Regions from separate parts of the Salinifilum aidingensis genome, predicted to be linked through region 3. Evidence: riboswitches for the same ligand, from Rfam matches in the RefSeq annotation. Region 3 holds a riboswitch; each other region holds the start of a gene.
The links. Region 3 has a riboswitch for cobalamin ahead of cobN (cobaltochelatase subunit CobN). Riboswitches for the same ligand answer to the same signal wherever they lie in the genome.
Positions count from the first base shown of each region.

Region 1 (7,192 bases), on a different contig from region 3:
CAGTTCCCGCGCGACCGCGCTGCCGGTCTGCGCGAACATCGTCAGGGCGAGACCGCGGTCGCGGCACAGCCCGGCGATCTCGTCGAAGGTGTCGTTGCCGAGCACCATCCCGGAGGCGAGGACCGCCCGGGCTCGGCCGATCGCCTGCCGGTGGCACTGCAGCACAGGTTCGTCCCACTCGGTTCGCCCGCCCCTGAGGTCGCAGGCGACGTAGTCGACACCGCGCTCGCGCAGCGCCGACAGCAGCGAGTTGACCACGCCGATCACGGCGACGCGCCCGCCCGCGGGCACGTGCACGAGCTCCGCGACCGCCCGGGCCCGGGCGGTGGACTTCTCCAGCGAACCTCCCGGAGGCAGCCGCACCGTCCTCCTCCGCGGGTCGCTGATGTGCGGTCGCACGCAGGTGAGGTACGCGTCGAGCGCGGCCACCCGCACGGCGGGTTCGGGGTGGGACAGCAGAGCGTCGACGCGGCAGCCGACGATCTCCTGCACCTCCCGCTCCCCGAGCTCACCGGGTTCCACGGCGCACGAGCCCACGGCATCGTGCACGCGGATGCTGAGCACCGTGTTGACGTAGCTGCTCCTCCTGCCGGAGTGCTGCGAGCCCTGCGCGGTCAGGAACGCGACCGAGGCGCTGAAGGACTGCGGGAGGTCGTCGCGGTCCCGCGCGAACTGCCCGCCCAGCGCGCGCTGCGCCAGCAGGTCCGGCGAGGTTCCGTTGCGTCCGGCCGGGGCCGAAGCGGTCGAAAGCACAGTCGTCTCCGTACGATCCACGTGAGTTGAGGGATTGCCAGCGGTGCCGGGGCTTTTCACGCGCCCTGCGGGTCCACCGCCGCACGCGGGTCGTTCGGGGACGGCCGTGCGGTGCACGTGTCGTGACGCACCTGTGTACCTCCTTCGGGGCTCCGCGACCCCGCTGCGAGTCGGCGCGACGGCGTCAGTGTCCTGACTCGTGGATCCTCGCCGCCCCTCCGGCCTTCCCACCGGGCTCTCCGGCAGTGGCCGCGGGTGGAGGGGAGCTCCCCACTCACAGTGGCGGGACCGTGCCGGATTCGCACCGGCTTCCTGGCCGCCGTCGCAGTACGTGATCCAGAAGTACGCAGCCGCCCCACCGGATGTCAAGCCGCCCGAGCGGTTCCCCGCCGGTGCCACCGGAACGCCCGCGCACCGCCGAACCCGGCATGAGCAGCTGTTCCCCGCGGAATCTCGCGCTTTCAGCATCGATTTTGCTGTTGCAAGCGTGTTGCATTAGTCTCGGACACGTGGATCGGAACGGACGTTCGAGGAGTCAGGACATGCCCGGGGGAAGCGATCGAGCGCTCGGCGACTACACCGTGCGGCGCGCACGCCTGCACGACGTCGAGGGAGCGCGCACGCTCATGCTCGACACCTTCTACCACGTGCTCGGCCACGGTTACGTCCCCAGCTGGCACGCCGACGTGATCCACCTCGAGGACACCTACTTCCGCACGCCCGGCCACGCCCTGTTCGTGGCCGCGCTGGAAGACGAGGTCGTCGGAACCGCATCCGTGCGCTCGGACGGGCCGAAGAGCCCACCGCATCCACAGTGGATCGCCCAGCGCTACGGCACCGCGGAGACGGCGCAGATCTTCCGCACCTACGTCCGCCCCGAGCACCGCAGGAACGGCCTGGCCCGCGCGCTCGTCGACCTCGCCTGCGAATTCGTCGCCGCGGCCCCCGAGTACACCACGCTCTACCTGCACACGAACCCGGCCGTGGACGGGGCGGAACCGTTCTGGCGCAGCCTGGCCACGGAGATCCACGACGGGCGGCAGGACGGCCGGCACAGCCCGTCCGTCCACTTCGAACTCCCCGTGCGCCCGGCCGCGGTGTGAAGCGCTTCCGGCGAACCACAGTGGATGGAGGAGTTGCGGTGGGAGGAGTTCGACATCGTCGACCACCACGCGTGAGCGCGACTGCGGTCGCACGTTCCCGCGCTCGGGGTTGTCGGCGGTGCTCCGACAGGCCGAGCGCGCTCGCGAAGCGCGAGCCGCAGCACGCACCGGGGGCCCGCAGCCCCGGGAACTACCTCACAGCGGGCCGGTGATCTCGGCGAGGAGCGCGTCGTAGCGCTCCGGCACGTCCGGCAGCCGGCCCATCTCCCCGGAGAGCGTTGCGATCCGCTCCGCACGCTCACGTCCCAGCACGGGTGCGGCCAGGTTCCGGAACTTGCCGGTGATCTCCCGCCCCGTCATCGGTGATTCGGGACCGCCCGGCGCCGAGACCGCTCCGGACCGGAGACTGCGGCCGTCGCGGAGCACCAGAGTCGCCTCGGCCCAGCGCTGCTCCGGGAAGACCCGCTCGAACTCGGGCGCGACCTGCACGCGCAGCGACCGGCTCAGCCTCCGCAACTCCGCCCCCGCCCCGCTCGGCGCCGCCAGCAGTTCGGCGCCGACCCGCCCGTGCACCGCCGCGGCGGCCACGGCGAACGGCAGGCTGTACTGCGCCTGCTCGGTGCTCGCCGGTTCCCGGGCGGCCAGCCGGGCAGCGGCCGCGAAAGTGCGCACGTCGATCCGCGCGATCTCCCGGCACCCGACGTCGGCCGCTCGCATCGGGCCGAGCACCGCCTCGATGGCGGGATGTGCCCACCGGCACACCGGGTGGGGTTTGAAGTACTGCTCCCGGATGCGCCACCGCACCCCGAGGTCGCCCCAGAGCTCGGCGTGCTCGACGAGGCCCGCGGGCGCACCCGTGAACCCCCGGGCAGCCAGAACCGCCGCGTGCACACCCGCGTGCGCGCCCCACGCCGAACCGTCCTTGACCATCGCGGGGCGGTCGACGCAGCGCATCATCGGACTGCGGGGAGCGTGGTACTCGGCGATGCCGAGGGCGTGCCCGCTCTCCTCCGGACCGATCCCGAGCGAGCGCGCTGCCACGGCCGCGCACCCGAGGGCGTTCCAGCCGCCCGAGGCGTGGTACTCGGAAGTGGCCGCGTGCAGCGCGATCCCGGCGCGGGTGGCGATCTCGTAGCCCACGACCAGAGCCGTGATCAGCTCCCGCCCGGAGCGCGCACCGGTGCTGGCGAGCACGGCGGGCAGCACCGCCGCACCCGCGTGGCCCTTGGTCAGCGCGTGCCCGTCGTGCCCGTCGAAGCTGTCCAGCACGGCGGCGTTGGCGAACGCCGCGCCCGCCGGGGAGGACAGCCGACCGTCGAACCACAGCTCGGCCCACCTCGCACCAGCGGGCATCTCCGCGGCGGCGTGTTCCAGGGCGATCCGCGCCATCGGCGTGCGCGCCCCCGCCGCGGCCACGCCGAGCAAGTCGAGCAAGCACCACCGCGCCCGTTCGACGACCTCGGGGGGAAGGTCGGCGAAGCGCAGCTCGCAGGCGAACGCCGCCGCCGGGTTCGTCCCGGTCATCGCCGATCACCGCCGATGTAGCCGTGCTCGCGCAGGAAGTGCAGCGCGGCCTCCTCCGGAGTGGCGCCCCGCATGTCCACCATCCCGTTGAGCTCGATCATGGTGTCCATGGTCAGGTCCTGGCCGATGCGCCGCGCGAGCTCGCGGATCTGCGGGTGCTCCCGCACCGTTTCCTCCCGGACGGTCAGCGCGGCCAGCTGCGTGTCGAAGTGCGTTCGCGGGTCGTCGAGCACCTCCAGGTTCAGCGACTTCAAGCGGGCGTCGGTGGTGAACACCTCGGCGAAGTTGCACGGACTGCCCTTGGCCGCGTTGACGAAGTTCAGCGCGAAGTCGTTCTGGTAGGTGTGCTTGGAAGGGATCCGGAAGTCGTACGTCTGCTGCATCGGCCCGAACTCGCGGTCCAGGAACTCGGCCGCGCCGCAGATGCTGGCCTCCTCCGGACGGCGCTCGGCCAAGCGGGCGAGCTGCTCGAGGTCGTCCACGCGGCCGGCCGGACCGCTCGCGTCGGCGGCTCGAGCGATCGCGTACTTGTTGCCGAAGCGCGCCGGCCCCAACCAGGCGATGCCGTTGCGCTGCTCGTCCTCGCGCTTGACGGCCTCGTACTGGGCGCGCTCGCCGGGGACGGGGTCGTCGTGGCCGAGGTACAGCGACCACGCGGTGCCGCTGTACTCCCAGTACATGTCGATCTCGCGGTTGGTCAGCGCCTGCCGGGTGATCGTCGATCCGGACAGGCCGGTCTGGTCCTGCGTGCGCGCACCGGCCGCCCGCAGGGCGTTGCTCATGATCTCCCCGAGGATGGTCTGCTCGGTGAACTCCTTGGAACCCACCGTGAACTCAGCACCGCGCAGGTCGTACTCGCGCGCGATGGATCCTCCCCGCAGGTCCGCTCCGGTGGAGGTGCCGTTCCCCTCGCCGCTCACGCCGGCGCAGCCGCTGACGAGCACGGCGACGAGGCCCAGCAGCGCGCCCGCGGCGCGGAGCCGTCGGTGGTGCGGTGGTCGCAGCACGGGAAACCTCCCTGATCCGCGGCTAGTCATGATCGCCGCTCCGAATCCCCCGCGGGTGCAGGAACTCCTCGGCGATCCCGGCGAGCCAGTCGATCAGCAGCGCCAGCACAGCGACCAGAGCGCTGCCGGTGACCAGCACCAGGTTCCGGTTCGAGTTGATGCCGTTGGAGATGATGTCGCCGAGCCCGCCGGCGCCGACGAACGTCGCCAGCGCCACCGTTCCCACGGTGATGACCAGGGCGGTGCGAATGCCGGCCAGCATCACGGGCACGGCCAGCGGCAGTTCGATCTTCCACAGCACCGCCGTGCGCGTCATGCCCATCCCGCGGGCCGACTCGATCACCGCGGAGTCGACCTGCTGCAACCCGGCGAGCGTGTTGCGCAGCACCGGGAGGATGCCGTAGACGACGAAGGCGATGATCGCGATCTCGTTGACCCCCAGGCTGAGGAAGGTCACCGCGAGCAGCACGACCAGTCCGATGGAGGGTATCGCCTGGCCGAGGTTGGCCACGGTCAGCAGCGGGGCGGCCAGCGACCTGCTCCAGGACCGCGTGAGCAGCACGCCGGCGGGGATCGCGATCACGAGGATCAGGCTCGCCGCCGCGGCGCTCAGCAGCAGGTGCTGGACGACCCTGCTGAGGATGTAGTCGGGGTTGAGGCTGCGCGCCTCGATGAGGTCCAGCGGCTGGGCCGAGACGTGGACGTACAGCGCGGTCAACACCGCTGCCAGGACCACCGGCCTCGCCGCGTAGCGCCCCGCCGCCACGAGCCCGGCCGGTGCACCGCGGGCGAGCCGGCCGGTGGGGTCGCGGGTGAGAACGGCCATCGCGCTACACCTCCTGCAACTCGTCCGGGGTGTTCGCCGCGCCGGTGCCGCGGGTGTGCATCAGCTCGCGGAGCGAGTCCAGCTCCAGCACTCCGCGGTAGGCACCGCGCTCGTCGACGACGACCGTCGCCGAGGAGTTGTTCGCCAGCATCGCGTCGAGCGCTCGGAACAGCGTGTCGGCCGGGCCGAGCGGGGAGAGCAGCGGGATCTCCGCGTCGTCCGCGCCCGCCGCGCGCGGCAGCCAACCGGTCGGGCGGCCGTGCGAATCGAGCACCGGCAGGAACTCCTCGTCGCGCTGCCGGAGCAGGGCGGCCTGCTCGTCGCCGCTCATGTCCTCCCGCACCGCCGGCCACCGCGGCACCGGCACGGATCCGAGGGGGGTCAGCGAGAGCCGCTTGACGGCCGCGCCCGCGCCGAGGAAGTCGGCGACGAACGCGTCGGCGGGTTCGGCGAGGATGTTCTCCGGGGTGTCGTACTGCGCGACGGTGCCGCCCTCGCGGAAGATGGCGATGCGGTCGCCCATCTTGATCGCCTCGTCGATGTCGTGGGTGACGAACACGATCGTCTTGCGCAGCTCGGACTGGATGCGCAGGAATTCGTTCTGCAGCGCTTCGCGGTTGAGCGGGTCGATCGCGCCGAACGGTTCGTCCATGAGCATCACCGCCGGATCTCCGCCGAGGGCCCGCGCGACGCCGACGCGCTGCTGCTGCCCGCCGGAGAGCTGCTTGGGGTAGCGACCGCGGTAGCGGGACGGGTCCAGGCCGACCAGTTCGAGCAGTTCGTCCACGCGTGCGCGGACGCGCTCGGCGCGCCAGCCGAGCATCCTGGGCACCGTGGCGATGTTGTCGCCGACCGTGCGGTGCGGGAACAGCCCCGTCTGCTGGATGCTGTAGCCGATCGTGCGGCGCAGTTTGGCCGGATTCACCTCGGTGACGTCGGTTCCGTCCAGGTGGATGCGTCCCGAGGTGGGTTCGATCAGCCTGTTGATCAGCTTCATCGTGGTGGTCTTGCCGCAGCCCGACGGCCCGACGAACACCACGATCCTCCCCGCGGGGACGTCCAGGTCGAGGTGCGCGACCGCGGCCGCGGACTGGCCAGGGTACGACTTGGTCAAGCCTTCCAGGCGGATCATGGTCCGCTCGCCGCCGCTCGCGCGCGTCGTGTGGGTCATGTGTTGCCTCCGGCGGTCACCGAGGGGGTGTGGTGAGTCGGTTCAACAGGGCGAACAGGGCGTCGAAGAGCACGGCGAGCAGGACGATCCCGGCGATGCCCTCCAACGTCAGGTAGATCGCGAACGGCGTGCCGGCCTTGGCCAACCCGTCGAGGATGAGGTTGCCCAGCCCGGGGCCGTTGACCGCGGCGGCGATCGCCGCGATCCCCAGCAGCAACTGCGCGGCCACCCGCAGGCCCGTGATCACGACGGGCCAGGCCAGCGGGAACTCGACCGAGACGAGCCGGCGCAGCCGGTTCATGCCCATCCCCTTGGCCGATTCGACGACAGCGGGGTCGACCTCCCGCAGCCCCACCACCGCGTTGCGCATCACCGGCAGCAGCGCGTACATGGTCAACGCGGCCACCGACGGGCCGCTGCCCAGTCCGAGCGGTGCGATGAGCAGCCCGAACAGGGCGTAGGAGGGAATGGTCAACAACGTGGACGTGAACCCCAGGACGAGGGTCCGCGCCCGGTCCGCGCGGTAGGTGGCGACGGCCAGCGGAACACCGATCAGCACCGCCAGGCCGAGTCCCTGCAGCACGAGCACCGCGTGGTCGAGCGTGGCCGCCGCCACCTCCGTCCAATTCCCGGCGAGGTATTCGAGGAACTGCATCGCGCCTCACCTCACGGCTGAGCGGTCATCGGGGCTCGTCCGGCACCGACGGAACCGAGCGGCTCGGCGAGGAAGGAGTCGACCATGCCCACCAGGTCGTGGAAAGCCGGGTGCTCGTCGAACATCCACTCCGTGTGGCCCCGACCTTCGAGG
Region 1 covers NZ_BAAGTH010000002.1:114,288-121,479, forward strand. Annotated here, with positions in the region: gene ACYVJE_RS03580 (Rossmann-like domain-containing protein) at 1-753, opposite strand, end outside; cobalamin riboswitch at 939-1,068, opposite strand; gene ACYVJE_RS03585 (GNAT family N-acetyltransferase) at 1,296-1,856, shown strand; gene ACYVJE_RS03590 (MmgE/PrpD family protein) at 2,052-3,380, opposite strand; gene ACYVJE_RS03595 (glycine betaine ABC transporter substrate-binding protein) at 3,377-4,387, opposite strand; gene ACYVJE_RS03600 (ABC transporter permease) at 4,410-5,213, opposite strand; gene ACYVJE_RS03605 (ABC transporter ATP-binding protein) at 5,218-6,384, opposite strand; gene ACYVJE_RS03610 (ABC transporter permease) at 6,401-7,039, opposite strand; gene ACYVJE_RS03615 (alpha/beta hydrolase) at 7,051-7,192, opposite strand, start outside.
Region 1: linked by a shared signal. The riboswitch ahead of ACYVJE_RS03580 (Rossmann-like domain-containing protein) and the one ahead of cobN (cobaltochelatase subunit CobN) in region 3 are both predicted to bind cobalamin.

Region 2 (7,192 bases), on a different contig from region 3:
ACGCCATCGCCGCCGACGCCGAACACCGCCTGCTGCACGCCGTCACCCGCCTGGCCCGGGCCACCGTGCACACCGACCCCGCCCCCACCGCCGGGCACGATCCGCACGCGGCGCTCGCCCACCACCGGCAGCGCCCGACCTGACAGCCGCACCGCCACCGGACTCGGGGCCCTGCGGGGTACTCGGCGTTGTTCGTCGACACGCGTTGTCGAGACCTGCGAGTTCGCGTGCGCTCAGTCGTCCTCGCGTTCGGTTTCGAACTCGACGATCTTGCCGCTGTTCGCATCGACGTCCACGTCGTATTCGAGATTGCCCTCGCGCAGTTCGAGCTCCCACTCGGGGCCGTAGCAGCGGTCGAGCTTGATCTCCGTGACCTCCGCTCCGGAAGCCCGGGTCTTCGCGAGCTGCTCCGCGTTTTTCCCGCTGATGGTGGGCTCGCCGGTGCTGCAGTGCTCGGGCCAGGGGTTGCCGCGGTGCGGCCGGCCTTCCTCGGCGTCGTCCCAGTCGTCACGGTCGTCGTCACGGTCAGCGCGGTGATCGGCCTGCGCAGCCGCCGGCTGGACCTGGTCCTGCGGGTCCGGCTCGTTGGCGCCGCCGACGGCGACGGCCGTGCCGCCCAGGCCGAGCAGGCCGCCCGTCACCGCGATCGCGCCGATCAGCTTCTTGCGCATGTGCTCCGCCCTTTCGTCGCGGTCGGCGGCCCTCGCCGCCGTTGATCACCACAGTCGCAACGCGGCAGCTAAGAGCGCACTACTCGCACACTAAGAAAATGCTAAAAAGCATCACTGCAGGTCACACGAGTGCGCCGAAGGCGGTGGCAGCTCGTGCCCCGCCGTGCGGTGCCCCGTCAGCGCTCACGCCGAGCACTACCCGCGGTTCGGCTCCGCGCCCCCGCCTCGCGCCGGGGCATCCGCCCACCGTTCAGCCGGCGGCCTCGCCGGAGGCGTTCGCGGCTGCGGCGTCGGTCTCCTCCGAGTCGTTCCGCCCGGCCGCGGCGGCTTGCCAGCGCCGCAGGTCGGCCTGGGCCTGGTCCAGCTGGGTCTCGGCGCGCTGCGCCCGGGTCAGCGTTTCCCGCCGGGCGGCTTCGACGGCGGCGACGCGCTGCTCGGCGGCCTCGCGTTCCTGCTGCACGAGGTGCTGGGCCTGCTGCCGCTCGCGGCCCAGCGCCTCGTCGTGCTCGCGGCGCAGCCGGCCCGTTTCGGCCTGGGCCTCGCGCAGCTGCTGGCGGGCGGTGTCGCGTTCGGCGCGCAGCTCGTCGCGTTGCTGTTCGACGGTGTCGCGGGCCTGTTCGGCCCGCACCGCGCGGTCGTGGGCGGTGTCGCGGTCGGCTGCTGCGGCGGCGATGTCGTCGCGGGCCTGCTGCTGGGCGGCCTCGGCGGTCTCGCGTGCCTCGGTGCGGGCCTGTTCGGCGGCGGCTTCCGCGTCGGCGGCGCGCTGGTCGGCCTCGCGGGCCGCGGCGTCGATGGCCACGTCGGCCTCGTTGCGGGCGGTTTCGACCTGCTCGGCCGCGTCGGCCTCGGCGCGGCTCGCGCGCTGCTCGGCGGCCTGCTGGTCGGCTTGGGCCTGTTCGGCCTGCTGCCGCGCGGTTTCGGCGTCGGCGCGCGCCGCGTCGCGGTCGGTCTCGGCCTGCTGCTGGGCCGTCTCGGCCTGCTCGGCGCGGTGCAGCGCGGTGGCCAGTTCCTGCTCGGCCCGGGCGATGCGGCCGGCCGCGTCGGCGTGGGCGGCGCGCACCTGGGCGTCGGCCGTGCTGGGGTCGGTGAGGCCGTCGAGGTGTTCCAGCGCACCGTGCAGGGTGCGGGAGAGCTGCTCGGAGAGGCTGCGGTACTGGCGCAGCAGTTCGGCGGTGTGCAGCCGGGTGGCCTCCCGGTCGGAGGTGGCGCCGTCCGCGCCGGCCTCGCCGCCGGTGGTCTCGCCCGCGCGGCGTTGCCGCTCCTTCCACGCGCGCCAGCGGGTGTGCTCGGGCAGGTCGCAGTACTCCGGGGGGCGTCCGGGCCCGGAGGCGGCGGCCACGGGACGGTCGCAGCCGGGGAACTTGCACACGCCCGCGGTGTCGACCTCGGCCTCGCTCACGGTGGCCGACGCTAGCAGGGTGATCGCCCCGGCAGGGGCGGTGGGCACGCCGGCTGGCAGGATCTCCGCGTGCGCTTCTACGCCGATTTGCACATCCACGCGAAGTACGCGCGGGCCTGCAGCAAGGACGGGACGCTGCCGAACCTGGCCTGGTGGGCGCGGCGCAAGGGAGTTGCGCTGCTCGGCACCGGCGACATCACCCATCCGGCCTGGTTCGCGCACGCGCAGGAGATGCTGACGCCGGCCGAGGAGCCGGGGCTGTACCGGCTGCGGGACGACGTCGACGCCGAGGTGCTGGCCACCCTGCCGGAGTCGTGCCGCGGGCCGGTGCGGTTCGCGCTGTCGGTGGAGATCTCCACGATCTACAAGGCCGGCGGGCACACCCGCAAGGTGCACCACCTGTGCTACCTGCCGGACTTCGCCGCGGCGGAGCGGTTCATCGCGCGGCTGTCGACGATCGGCAACCTCGCCTCGGACGGGCGGCCGATCCTCGGGCTGGATTCCCGCGACTTGCTGGAGATCACCCTCGAATCCGGCGACGGGGCGTACCTGGTGCCGGCGCACATCTGGACGCCGTGGTTCGCCGCGCTCGGCTCCAAGGCCGGGTTCGATTCGCTCGACGAGTGCTACCGGGACCTGGCCGGGCACGTCTTCGCCGTGGAGACGGGGTTGTCGTCGGATCCGGAGATGAACTGGCGCGTGTCCGGGTTGGACCGCTACACGCTGGTGAGCTATTCGGATGCGCACTCGCCGCCGATGGTGGCGCGCGAGGCGACCGCGTTCGACGTGGAGCTGGACTACTTCGCGGTGAAGTCCGCGCTGGAAACCGGCCGCGGCTACGCCGGCACGGTGGAGTTCTTCCCCGAGGAGGGCAAGTACCACCTCGACGGGCACCGCGGCTGCGGGCTGCGCTGCGCCCCGGAGGACACCGCCGCGCACGGCGGGGTGTGCCCCGACTGCGGCAAGGCGCTGACGGTCGGGGTGCTCAACCGGGTCGCGGCGGTGGCCGACCGGCCCGCCGGGGCGCGCCCGCAGGGCGCGGTGGACTACCGCAACCGCATCCCGCTACCGGAGATCATCGGCGAGCTGCGCGGCGTGGGGCCCAAGAGCAAGACGGTGTTCGCGGAAACCTCCCGGGTGACCGCCGCGTTCGGGCCGGAGCTGCACGTGCTCGACGAGGTGCCGGTCGAGCAGTTGGCCGGGCACGATCCCGCGTTGGGTGAGGCGATCCGTCGGCTGCGTGCCGGGCGGGTGCGCCGCGAGGCCGGCTTCGACGGGCAGTACGGGGTGATCCGCCTGTTCGACCCGGGCGAGGCGGCCGAGTGGGGCGGGTCCGCGTTAGCCCTGTTCGACGCGCCGACTCCCACCGTGCCGGCCCGGCGCGCTGCGGACGCGCCGGGCGGGGCCGCGGCGCCAGCCGGGGCGGGCGAGCACGCGGATGCGGCCACCGGCGGCAGGGAGGGTGCCGAGGAGACCCCCGGTCAGGCCGCGCCCGCCCGCCCGGGCGTCGCGGTCGGCGCTGAGCAGACCGGTGACGGCACGGAACCACCGGAGCCGGACGCGGTCGCGGCGACGGGACTGCTGGCCGGGTTGGACGGTGCGCAGGCCGCGGCCGCGGCCTGCGCCGGCGGGCCGCTGCTGATCGTGGCCGGACCGGGCACGGGCAAGACCCGCACGGTCACCCACCGGCTGGCGCACCTGGTCGCCGAGCGCGGCGCGGACCCGCGGACGTGCCTGGCGGTCACGTTCACCCGCCGCGCCGCGGCGGAGATGCGGCAGCGCTTGGAGGGGCTGCTCGGTGCTCCGGCCGCGGAGATGACGGTGACCACGTTCCACGGCCTGGCGCTGCGGATCCTGCGCGAGCACGCCGACGCGGCGGGGCTCACCGCCGGGTTCGGCATCGCCGACGCGGCCGTGCAGCACGACCTGCGGCTGGCGCTGGCCGGCGACCAGGGCGGGGCGCGGCGGCTGGCGGACGCGGCCGGCCGCGTCCGGCTGGGCGAGCCGGTCGAGGAGGACGTGGCCGCGCTGGTGCGGCGCTACCACCAAGCGCTGGCCGAGCGCGACCTGGTCGACTTCGACGGGCTGCTGGACGCGGCGGTGGCCGTGCTCGCCGAGCACCCGCAGGCCGCCGCGGCGTGGCGGGACCGGTTCGCGTGGATCACCGTCGACGAGTACCAGGACGTCGACGCGGTGCAGTACCGGCTGCTGCGGCAGCTGGCCCCGCCGGAGGGCAACGTGACCGCCATCGGCGACCCGGACCAGGCGATCTACGCCTTCCGCGGCGCCGACGTGGGCTACTTCCTGCGGTTCACCGCGGACTTCCCCACCGCGCGGGTGTGCCACCTGCAGCGCAACTACCGCAGCGGGGCGCACATCCTCACCGCAGCGCAGCGGGCGGTGGCGGCGTCGACGTTCGTGCCGGACCGGGTGCTGGCCGCGGCCGGGGACCGGCCGGCGCACCGGATCGTGCGGCACACCGCCGCCGACGAGCACGCCGAGGCGGCCTACATCGCCGGCACGGTCGAGCAGCTGCTCGGCGGGGCGTCGTTCCACGCGTTGGACTCGGGCCGGGCCAGCGGGCACGAGCGCGGCGGGTTCGGTTTCGGCGACGTCGCCGTGCTCTACCGCACCGAGGCGCAGGCGCACGCCCTGGCCGAGGCGTTGGACCGGCAGGGCCTGCCGGTGCAGCGCCGTTCGCACGAGCGGCTGGCCCAGCGCACCGGGGTGCGGCTGGTCACCGACGAACTCGCCCGCGCCGGCGGGGGCGCCGCGGACGACGTGGTCACCGGGATGCGGCGGGCGGCCGAGGTGGTGGCCGGGCGGGTGCCGGACGAGACGGCCGGGCAGGTGCACCACGCGGTGGATCTGCTGCTGCCGCTGGCCCGCCGCTGCCGCGACGTGACCGAGCTGGTCCGCGAGGTCGCGCTCGGCGCGGAGGTCGACGCGCTGGACCCGCGGGCCGAGGCGGTGTTCCTGCTGACGCTGCACGCGGCCAAGGGCCTGGAGTTCCCGGTGGTGTTCCTGGCCGGCTGCGAGGACGGGCTGCTGCCGCTGTCGTGGCCGCAGTCCCCGCCGGACGAGCAGGCGCTCGCCGAGGAGCGGCGGCTGGTGTTCGTGGGCATGACCCGCGCGCACGAGCGGTTGTACCTCACCGGTGCGGCGCGCCGCGGCGGTCGCGACCGGCGCCGCAGCCCGTTGCTGGACGGGTTGGGCGATGCGGTCGTCGATGAGCAGCCGGTGCGGCGCCAGCCGCGGCCGCGGCAGCTGAGCCTGCTGTGACTCCTCGACGGCCTGGGGGTGCCGCCGCGGCTGCCTGACCTGACCGCCCGGGTCGTCCGGGCGGGGCCGCGGGGGTGCCCCAACTCACCCCTCACCCGCCGGATCGCGGCGTGACCAGGGGTTTCGCCGGGGCGGATGGGCCGGGTCGGCGCGGGTGGTACGTTGTCGTTCGCCAGTCGAACTCACGCGCGACGTGAGTCAGGGAATCCGGTGCGAATCCGGAACTGACGCGCAGCGGTGTGGGCGACGGGCGGAACACGGAGCCGTGGAACGACCCCTGGCTCAGCCACTGGAGCACGCCCTCCGGGAAGGCGTTCCGCCCGGAAGACCCCGAGTCCGAAGACCTGCTGGCTCCCGGCCCGCGCGGCCGGGTCTTGTCATGCACCCGCGGGGCCCGCGTCACGGCCCCTTCGACACCGAGGAGCGTTCGTGCGCTTGCTGTCGGCACTGCACCGCCTCGCTCTGCCGTTGTCCCTGCTGTCCGCGCTCGCGCTGCTGGCCGGCTGCGGTACCGCAGCGGCGCCGCAGCAGCAACCGCCCGCCCCCGGCTACCCCCGCGCCGTGGACAACTGCGGCACGCGCACCGAACTGGACCGGCCGCCGCAGCGGGTCGTGTCGCTGAACCAGGGCACCACGGAGATCCTGCTGGCGCTCGGGCTGGGCGACCGCATCGTGGGCACGTCCATGTGGACCGACCCGCTGCCGCAGGAACTGGCCGCGGCGAACGCGTCGGTGCCGCGCCTGGCCGACGACATGCCGTCGTTCGAGTCGGTGCTGGCCGCCGAACCCGACTTCGTCACCGCCTCGTTCGTGTCCACCCTCGGCCCCGGCGGGGTCGCCAGGCGGGGACAGTTCGCCGAGCTCGGCGTGAACAGCTACCTCTCCCCCGCCGACTGCGCCAAGGACAACAGCGGCTCCGGCGACGGGCGGCGGCAGCACCCGCTGTCGATGCAGACCCTCTACCGCGAGGTCCGCGAGCTGGCGAAGCTGTTCGACGTGCCCCGGCGCGGCGAACGACTCGTCGCCGACCTGCAGGCACGCATGGACCGCGCCACCCGCGGCCTCGACGCCTCCGACACGTCGCTGATGTTCTGGTTCGCCAACTCCGAGTCGCCCTACCTGGCGGGCTGCTGCGGCGCGCCGGGCATCATCACCGACCAGGTCGGCGCGCGCAACGCCTTCGCCGACACGCACGCGGAGTGGCCGCAGATCAACTGGGAGACCGTGGCCGAGCGCAACCCGGACGTGCTCGTGCTCGGCGACCTCTCGCGCCGGTCGGAGACGGCCGAGACCGCGCGCGCCAAGATCGCCTTCCTCGAGTCGCACCCGGCCACGGCCCACATGGACGCGGTCGAGAACCACCGGTACGTGCGGCTGAGCGGGCAGGCGATGAACCCGTCGATCCGCACCGTGGCCGGAGTGGAGAAGGTCGCCGCCAAGCTGCGCGAGTTCGGGCGCGACCGGTGAGCGCGGCCGGGACGACCCGCGCGGCCCGGCGCGCGTGGCTGCCGCTGCTGTTGGTGGTGGGGCTGGCCGCGCTGGCGGGATCGGTGGCCGTGGCCATCACCATCGGCCCGGCCGAGATCCGCGTCGGCGACGTGTACGCCACCGTGGCCGCCCGCCTCGGGCTCGGCGAGTCCTCGCTGTCGCTGATCCGCGAGGGCATCGTGTGGAACCTGCGGCTGCCGCGCACGCTGCTGGCCGCGGTGTGCGGCGCGGGCCTGGCCACCTGCGGGGCGATCATGCAGTCGCTGCTGCGCAACCCGCTGGCCGACCCGTTCGTGCTGGGCGTGTCCTCCGGCGCGTCGACCGGGGCGGTGCTGGTGCTCGTGCTCGGCTT
Region 2 covers NZ_BAAGTH010000009.1:95,375-102,566, forward strand. Annotated here, with positions in the region: gene ACYVJE_RS13675 (cation diffusion facilitator family transporter) at 1-143, shown strand, start outside; gene ACYVJE_RS13680 (PepSY domain-containing protein) at 234-671, opposite strand; gene ACYVJE_RS13685 (hypothetical protein) at 922-2,070, opposite strand; gene ACYVJE_RS13690 (UvrD-helicase domain-containing protein) at 2,140-5,352, shown strand; cobalamin riboswitch at 5,509-5,718, shown strand; gene ACYVJE_RS13695 (ABC transporter substrate-binding protein) at 5,782-6,819, shown strand; gene ACYVJE_RS13700 (FecCD family ABC transporter permease) at 6,816-7,192, shown strand, end outside.
Region 2: linked by a shared signal. The riboswitch ahead of ACYVJE_RS13695 (ABC transporter substrate-binding protein) and the one ahead of cobN (cobaltochelatase subunit CobN) in region 3 are both predicted to bind cobalamin.

Region 3 (7,192 bases):
TCGCCGAGAGCCCACACGCCGTCCTGCGGGGTGGCCTGGGTGCTGTCGACCTTCACCAGGCCGTCCGGGTGCAGTTCGACCCCTCCGGTCGCTGCGTCGATCATGTCCGTGTTCGGGATGCGCCCGGTGGCGATGAGCAGCTGGTCGGCTTCGACCGCCTCCCATCCGGCCTCGGGGCTGTCGAGGTACATGCGGATGCACTCGTCGTCCTGCTCGACGCTGCGGACGGAGCGGTTCAGCCGCAGGTCCCACTGCCGGGAAGCGATCTCGGTGAACCGCTCGGAGACCGACTCCTCCTCGGCGCGCAGCATCCGGCCGGAGCGGCCGACCACGGTGACCGCGACGCCGAGGGAGTGGAACACGTGCGCCAGCTCGGCGCTGATGAATCCCGTGCCCAGGATGATCATCCGCTCGGGCAGGGTCTCCAACCGCATGACCGTGTCGCTGGTGTGGTACCAGACCTCGTCGATGCCGGTGATCTCCGGAATGCTCGGCCGGCTCCCCGCGGCGAGCACGATGTGATCGGCGGTGAGCGTTTCCGGCCCCTCGAGGCCGTAGACGGTCAGCTCCTTCTTCCCGGTGAACCGGCTGTAGCCCTGGTAGAGGGTGACGTTGGCGTTCTCCTCGGCGCGGTAGCGGCGCCCGCCCTCCGCGATCGCGTCGATCCGGCCGAAGATGCGGTCGCGGATGTCCTGCCAGCGCACGTGCGGGTCGGCGAGATCGACGCCGAGTGCGCCCGAGTGCCGCGGAGTCGCAGCGACGTCGGCGGCGTGCACGAACATCTTGCTGGGGATGCACCCCACGTTCAGGCACGTTCCGCCGTAGGAGTCCTCCGGGCCGATGCCCTTCTCCACGATGGCGACGTTCCAGTCCGCGAACCGTTCGTCCACGATCGTGTTGCCGGATCCGGAGCCGAGGATGATGAGGTCGAAGTGTGGCACTGCTCCAGCCTGCCTTACCGCTCGCCGCGTTGGGGTGCTCGTGCGTCGACTACGGACAACAGCGCGTGCTGCGCGGGCATTCCGCGTCGTGGCTCGATTCTCGGTCGTGCCCGCGGCGTCCCCGCCGCCGGGTCGGGCAGTGCCGCCCCGCCGGCCGATCCCTCCCGGCCGTGATCGCGCCGCGGGGGCGTGCGCAGGCGCAACGACAGGCCGCAGGCGTGCAGCACGTGCCCGGTCGCCAGCACCGGTGCGTGCCACGCCGGCGCGACGAGCCCGGCGACGCCCTGGGTGACCGCCAGCACACCGGCCCCCGTAGCCCAGTGCACCACCGCACGGGTGAGCGGTGCCGGTCCGCGCAGCCGCAGCAGGACCGCCCCGTGCCCGGGGGTGCCACCGGTGCAGGCGGTGTGCACCAGCAGCAGCGCCGCGGGGGCGAACCACAGGGCGGTGGCCTCCGCGAGCCGGGACTCGGCGGGCGGGAACGCGCCGGTGTCGCGCAGCAGGGCCAGCGCTGCGAGCAGGGCACTGCCCGACCACCACAGCGCGAGGAGGTCGCAACAGCGCGCGAGCAGCCGCCGCGCAGGTGTGGCCGGGCGGGGAGCGGCTCGGTCCGCGGTCGGCCCTCCGGATCGCTCCCTTCGCGGCAGCGCGTCGACCAGCCGTGCCCCGAGCGCCGCACCGAGGGTGTTCGCCAGGAGGTCGTCGACGTCGAACACGCGGTGGGCGCAGGGTGCCCACCCCCACATGCCGGTGAGCTGGGTCGTCTCCACCAGCAGCGAGCAGGCCGCGGCCCACGCGGCCGCGCGCGGCAGGCGGTGGCCGGCGAGCGCGAGGAACGCGCCGAACGGTGTGAACAGGGCGATGTTGCAGAGGAACTGCAACAGCACCGGGTCGGTGACCGACGGGCTCAGCCGGCCGAGCGGGATCCAGCGCGGACGGCGGCAGGGCGCGTCGGGTTCGGGTGGTAGCACGTAGCAGGCCACCGCCGTGGCGTAGAGCAGCACCGCCGCGCGCATCAGGCTCGGACCGGGGCGCAGTCGGCCGTGCCGCCGGTGCTCGGCTGCCACGTACGGGGCGAAGAGGCAGGTCACGAGCACTGCGGTGAGCACGGCCGCGGAGCCCGCCGGTGCGATCGCGATCATTGCTGCCTCCTTCCCGTGCGTTGCACGGGGAAGGAGGGCTCAGCCGGCGTTGCAAATGCACCCCGGACGGGTGATCTTCGTGCGCGTCAGCGGAGGCCCATCCCCCATCCGCGTGGGGACAACCCACAATTTTCATGAAAATTGTGCTCTCTGGAGGAGTTCCAGATAAGTGGGCGCCTGCGCCCCGGGCACGAGTGCGCCCCGGTGCTCCGCTGGGGTGCACCGGGGCGGGAAGAGCGGGTCGCGAGGACCGCGGAAGAGCTCGGCTCAGATCTGGTAGGTCGGGGCGATGACCGCGCGGCCCACCGTGTGGAACGCGAGCATGAAGTTCACGACGGCCGGGCTGGCGGTGTCGTCCACGCCCAGCTTCTCGGTGTCCGCGGCGATGACCGCGAAGTAGTACCGGTGCGGCCGGTCGCCTTCCGGCGGGGCGGCGCCGCCGAAGGCGCGCTCGCCGAAGTCGTTGGCCACGTGGAAGGCCCCCGCCGGGACGCCCTGGCCGTTGCGGTTGCCGGCGTCCGCGGGCAGCTCGGTCACCGAGGCGGGGATGTCCACCATGGCCCAGTGCCAGAACCCGCCCGGGATCGGCGCGTCCGGGTCGAAGCAGGTCACCACGAAGCTCTTCGCGGATTCCCCGAAACCGCTCCAGCTCAGCTGGGGCGAGAGGTTCCGGCCGCCCATGCCCATGCCGTCGTAGGCGTGGGTCTGGTCCATGGGCTGCCCGTCGGTCACGTCGGTCGAAGCGAGGGTGAACTGCGGCACCTCGGGCAGCAGCGAGTACGGGTCCGGGTCAACCGGGCGCTGAAGGCTCATGAGTGCTCCTTTGCCTGCGGACGGTGATTCGTGATCGCCCCGCCCCAGCGTAGAGGTCGGCTCCACCTCCGCGCCGTGTGGATCGTTTGCACCATGTGCACGGTCGCTGTGGATCGCGCACGCCGGGTGGGTAGCGTGTTCCCGGTCGGCGCGTCCGGCCGCACCGCCGCGCGGGCCGCGCCGGACGTGAGCAGAGAGGGGAGTGCCGCATGACCGCCGAACTGCCCGGGGCGTTCGAGGCGCTGTGCGTGGGCGAGACGATGTCGCTGATCGCGCCGGAGCAGCCGGTCGCCCTCGAGAACGCCGCGCGGTTCACCCTCTCCGCAGGGGGTGCGGAGTCCAATGTGGCGATGCACCTGGCCGGGCTGGGACACCGGGTCGGCTGGGCGAGCAAAGTGGGCGACGACCCGCTCGGGCGGCGCCTCGTCGCCGACATCTCCGCCGCGGGCGTGGCCACCGACCTCGTCGCGACCGAATCCGCCGCGCCCACCGGGGTCTACTTCAAGAACCCCGGACCGGACGGCACGCGCGTGCACTACTACCGCTCCGGGTCCGCGGCCTCCACGATGGACGAGGGCTTCCTCGGCGACGGAGTGCTCGACGCCGTCGAGGTCCTGCACGTCAGCGGCATCACCCCCGCCCTGTCGGCGGCCTGCGACCGGATGGTGCAGCACCTGCTCGCGCGTCCACGCCGGCACCTGCTGTCGTTCGACGTGAACCACCGCCCCGCGATGTGGCCGGCCGAGCAGGCGGCGCCCCGGTTGCGGGAGCTCGCCGACCTCGCCGACATCGTGTTCGTCGGCCTCGACGAAGCAGCCGCGCTGTGGGGCGCGCGCACCGCGGAGGAGGTGCGGGCGATGCTGCCGCGCCCCGGCACCGTCGTCGTCAAGGACGCGGCGAACGCGGCCTGGGAGCTGGGCGCCGAGCCCGTGTCCGTTCCCGCGCCGCACGTCGACGTCGTGGAACCCGTGGGGGCGGGGGACGCCTTCGCCGCGGGGTACCTCGCGGGCGTCCTCCGCGGCTTCGACCCGCAGCGGCGCCTGCGGTTCGGCCACCTGCTCGCCGCGCACAGCCTGCTCAGCACCACCGACCAGACCGCGCCGCCGGAGGAACCCGCGCTCGCCGGCTGGTTGGACCGCTCCGATCAGAGCTGGCGCGCACTCCGGTTCGGGGAGGGCTGAGATGCACACCTTCGACGAGCTGTTCACCGTCCCGGTCATGGCGATCCTGCGCGGGATGGATCCGCAGCGCACGGTCAGCCTCGCCGAGCGGGCGTGGGACCTGGGGATCCGCGCGGTGGAAGTGCCGATCGAAACGGGGGAGGCCGAGCCGTCCCTGCGGGCCGCCGTCGAAGCGGGCAGGCGGCGCGGACGTCCCGTCGGCGCCGGCACAGTGGTCGGCCTCGACCAGCTGCACGCGGCGCACGCCGCCGGCGCGGCGTTCACCGTCGCTCCCGGCCTGGATTCCGAAGTGCTGCGCACCAGCGAGGAGCTGCGAGTGCCGCACCTGCCCGGCGTGGCCACCCCGAGCGAGATGCAGTGGGCCCAACGGCTGGGGGTGACCTGGGTGAAGGCCTTCCCCGCCGCCGAGCTCTCCGCCGGGTGGTTCCGCGCGATGCGCGGACCGTTCCCGAGCATGCGCCTGGTCGCCACCGGCGGCGTGCACGCGGGCAACGCGGAGGAGTACCTCGCGGCCGGGGCCTCGGTGGTCGCCGTGGGCTCGGCGCTGGAGGACTCCGCGCAGCTGGCCAGGCTGGCCGACCTCGTCGGTGGCGCGGGCGCGCCGGGCTGAGCCGCCCTCCGGTGTGGCCCAGCACACCGCGCGCCGCGCGGCGCTGCCGACCGCTGGTCACCTGCGACGATCGCGCGCGCTCCCGCTGCGCGGCGCTGCCCGGCGCCGTTGCGGGGGAGACGGGTGAAGCAGCTCATGGCGCCGCGTGCCGCGCCCGTTAGGATGGGTCGGCAAGCCTGCGGCGAAATCGGAGGAACCCGGTGCGAGTCCGGGGCGGTCGCGCCACTGTGACCGGGGAGCTGCCCCTGAGATGCCACGGCCCGGAACGGGCGGGAAGGCGGGGGAGGTGCGGTGATCCGGGAGCCAGGAGACTCCGAGCGCCGCAACCCCCACCCGGGGCGCGCACCCCGAGAGAGAGGACGAGGCGTGACCGAATCCGCCAGTACACGTGTGCTGCTGCTGTCCACCGCCGACACCGACCTGCTCGCCGCACGTGCCTGCGAAGCGGACTACCGCGTGGCGAACCCGGCCCGCGTCTCTGCTGAGGAAGTGCCCGACCTGGTGTCCGGTGTGGACATCGTCGTTGTGCGGCTGCTCGGCGGCAAGCGCGCCTGGGAGGACGGGCTGAACGCGGTCCTCGAGACCGGTGTCCCGACCGTCGCGCTCGGCGGCGAGGCGACTCCGGACGCGGAGCTGATGGCCCTGTCCACCGTTCCCTCCGGTGTGGCGACCCAAGCCCTGTCCTACTTGGTGGAAGGTGGTCCGCGCAACCTCGCGCACCTGGCCTGGTTCCTCTCGGACACGGTGCTGCTCACCGGAACCGCGTTCGAGCCGCCGGAGAAGACCCCCGAGTTCGGTGTGCACGGCAGCCGGGAGCACGACCCCGCCCGCCCCACAGTCGGCGTCGTGTTCTACCGGGCGCACGCCCTGGCCGGGAACACCGCGTTCGTGGACGTGCTCGCCGACGAGGTCGAAGCCGCCGGTGCCAACGTGCTGCCGGTGTACTGCGGGTCGCTGCGCGGCCTGTCGGACACCGAAGGGCTGCGCGAACTCCTCGGCGAGTGCGACGCCCTGATCGCCACGGTGCTCGCCGCGGGCGGTTCCGTGGCCGCCAACGCCAGCGCGGGCGGCGACGAGGACTCGTGGGACGCCGGCGCACTGGCCGAACTGGACATTCCCGTGCTGCAGGGGATGTGCCTGACCAGCAGCCGTGCGCAGTGGGAGGAGAGCGACGCCGCGCTGTCCCCGATGGACGCCGCCATGCAGGTGGCCGTCCCCGAGTTCGACGGCCGCCTGATCAGCGTCCCGTTCTCCTTCAAGGAGTCCGGTGAGGACGAGATCCCGGTCTACGTCGCGGATCCGGAGCGCGCGCGGCGCGTCGCCGGGACAGCGGTGGCCCTGTCCCGGCTGCGCGGAACCCGCAACGCGGACAAGCGCCTCGGCGTCGTGCTGTCGTCGTACCCCACCAAGCACTCCCGCGTCGGCAACGCCGTCGGACTCGACACGCCCGCCTCGGCCGTGGTGCTGCTGCGCGCGCTCGAATCAGCCGGCTACGACCTCGGTGGTCTCGACACGTCCGGACTGGACGGGGACGCGCTGATCCACCGGCTCATCGCCGCGGGCGGGCACGACGTCGAGTGGCTCACCGAGGAGCAGATGTCGCAGGCCGCCGTACGGATCCCGGCGACGCGCTACCGCGAGTGGTTCGACGCGCTGCCCAAGCCGCTGGCCGACAGCATGGTCGAGCACTGGGGAACGCCGCCGGGCGGCCTCTACGTCGACGAGGAAGGCGCGATCTACGTCGCCGCTCTGCGGTTCGGCAACGTGGTGCTGCTGATCCAGCCGCCGCGCGGCTTCGGCGAGAACCCCATCGCGATCTACCACGACCCGGACCTGCCGCCGTCGCACCAGTACTTCGCCGCCTACCGGTGGTTGGAGGAGGAGTTCGGCGCCGACGCCGTGGTGCACCTGGGCAAGCACGGCACGCTGGAGTGGTTGCCCGGCAAGGGGATCGGGCTGTCGGCCGACTGCGCCCCCGACCCGGTGCTGGGCGACATGCCGCTGGTGTACCCGTTCATCGTCAACGACCCGGGCGAGGGCACGCAGGCCAAGCGGCGCGGGCACGCGACGGTCATCGACCACATGATCCCGCCGATGGACCGGGCCGACTCCTACGGCGACATCGCGAAGCTGGAGCAGCTGCTCGACGAGTACGCGTTGGTGTCCGACATGGACCCGGAGAAGAAGCCGGCGCTGCGCGACCAGATCTGGGAGCTGGTCACCTCGGCCGAGCTGCACCACGACCTGCACCAGAAGGAGCAGCCGGACGCGGATTCGTTCGACGACTTCGTGATGCACATCGACGGCTACCTCTGCGAGATCAAGGACGTGCAGATCCGCGACGGGCTGCACGTGCTGGGCAGGGCCCCGCAGGACGAGGAGCTCGTCAACGACGCGCTCGCCGTGCTGCGCGCCCGGCAGGTCTTCGGCGGAGCGGTCGGCGCCGTCCCGGGGCTGCGCTCGGCGCTGGCCGAGCACTTCGGCATGGACGAGCAGGCGCTGCTC
Region 3 covers NZ_BAAGTH010000013.1:61,910-69,101, forward strand. Annotated here, with positions in the region: gene ACYVJE_RS17460 (mycothione reductase) at 1-941, opposite strand, end outside; gene ACYVJE_RS17465 (VanZ family protein) at 956-2,083, opposite strand; gene ACYVJE_RS17470 (YbhB/YbcL family Raf kinase inhibitor-like protein) at 2,351-2,896, opposite strand; gene ACYVJE_RS17475 (sugar kinase) at 3,106-4,077, shown strand; gene ACYVJE_RS17480 (bifunctional 4-hydroxy-2-oxoglutarate aldolase/2-dehydro-3-deoxy-phosphogluconate aldolase) at 4,079-4,687, shown strand; cobalamin riboswitch at 4,879-5,000, shown strand; gene cobN (cobaltochelatase subunit CobN) at 5,054-7,192, shown strand, end outside.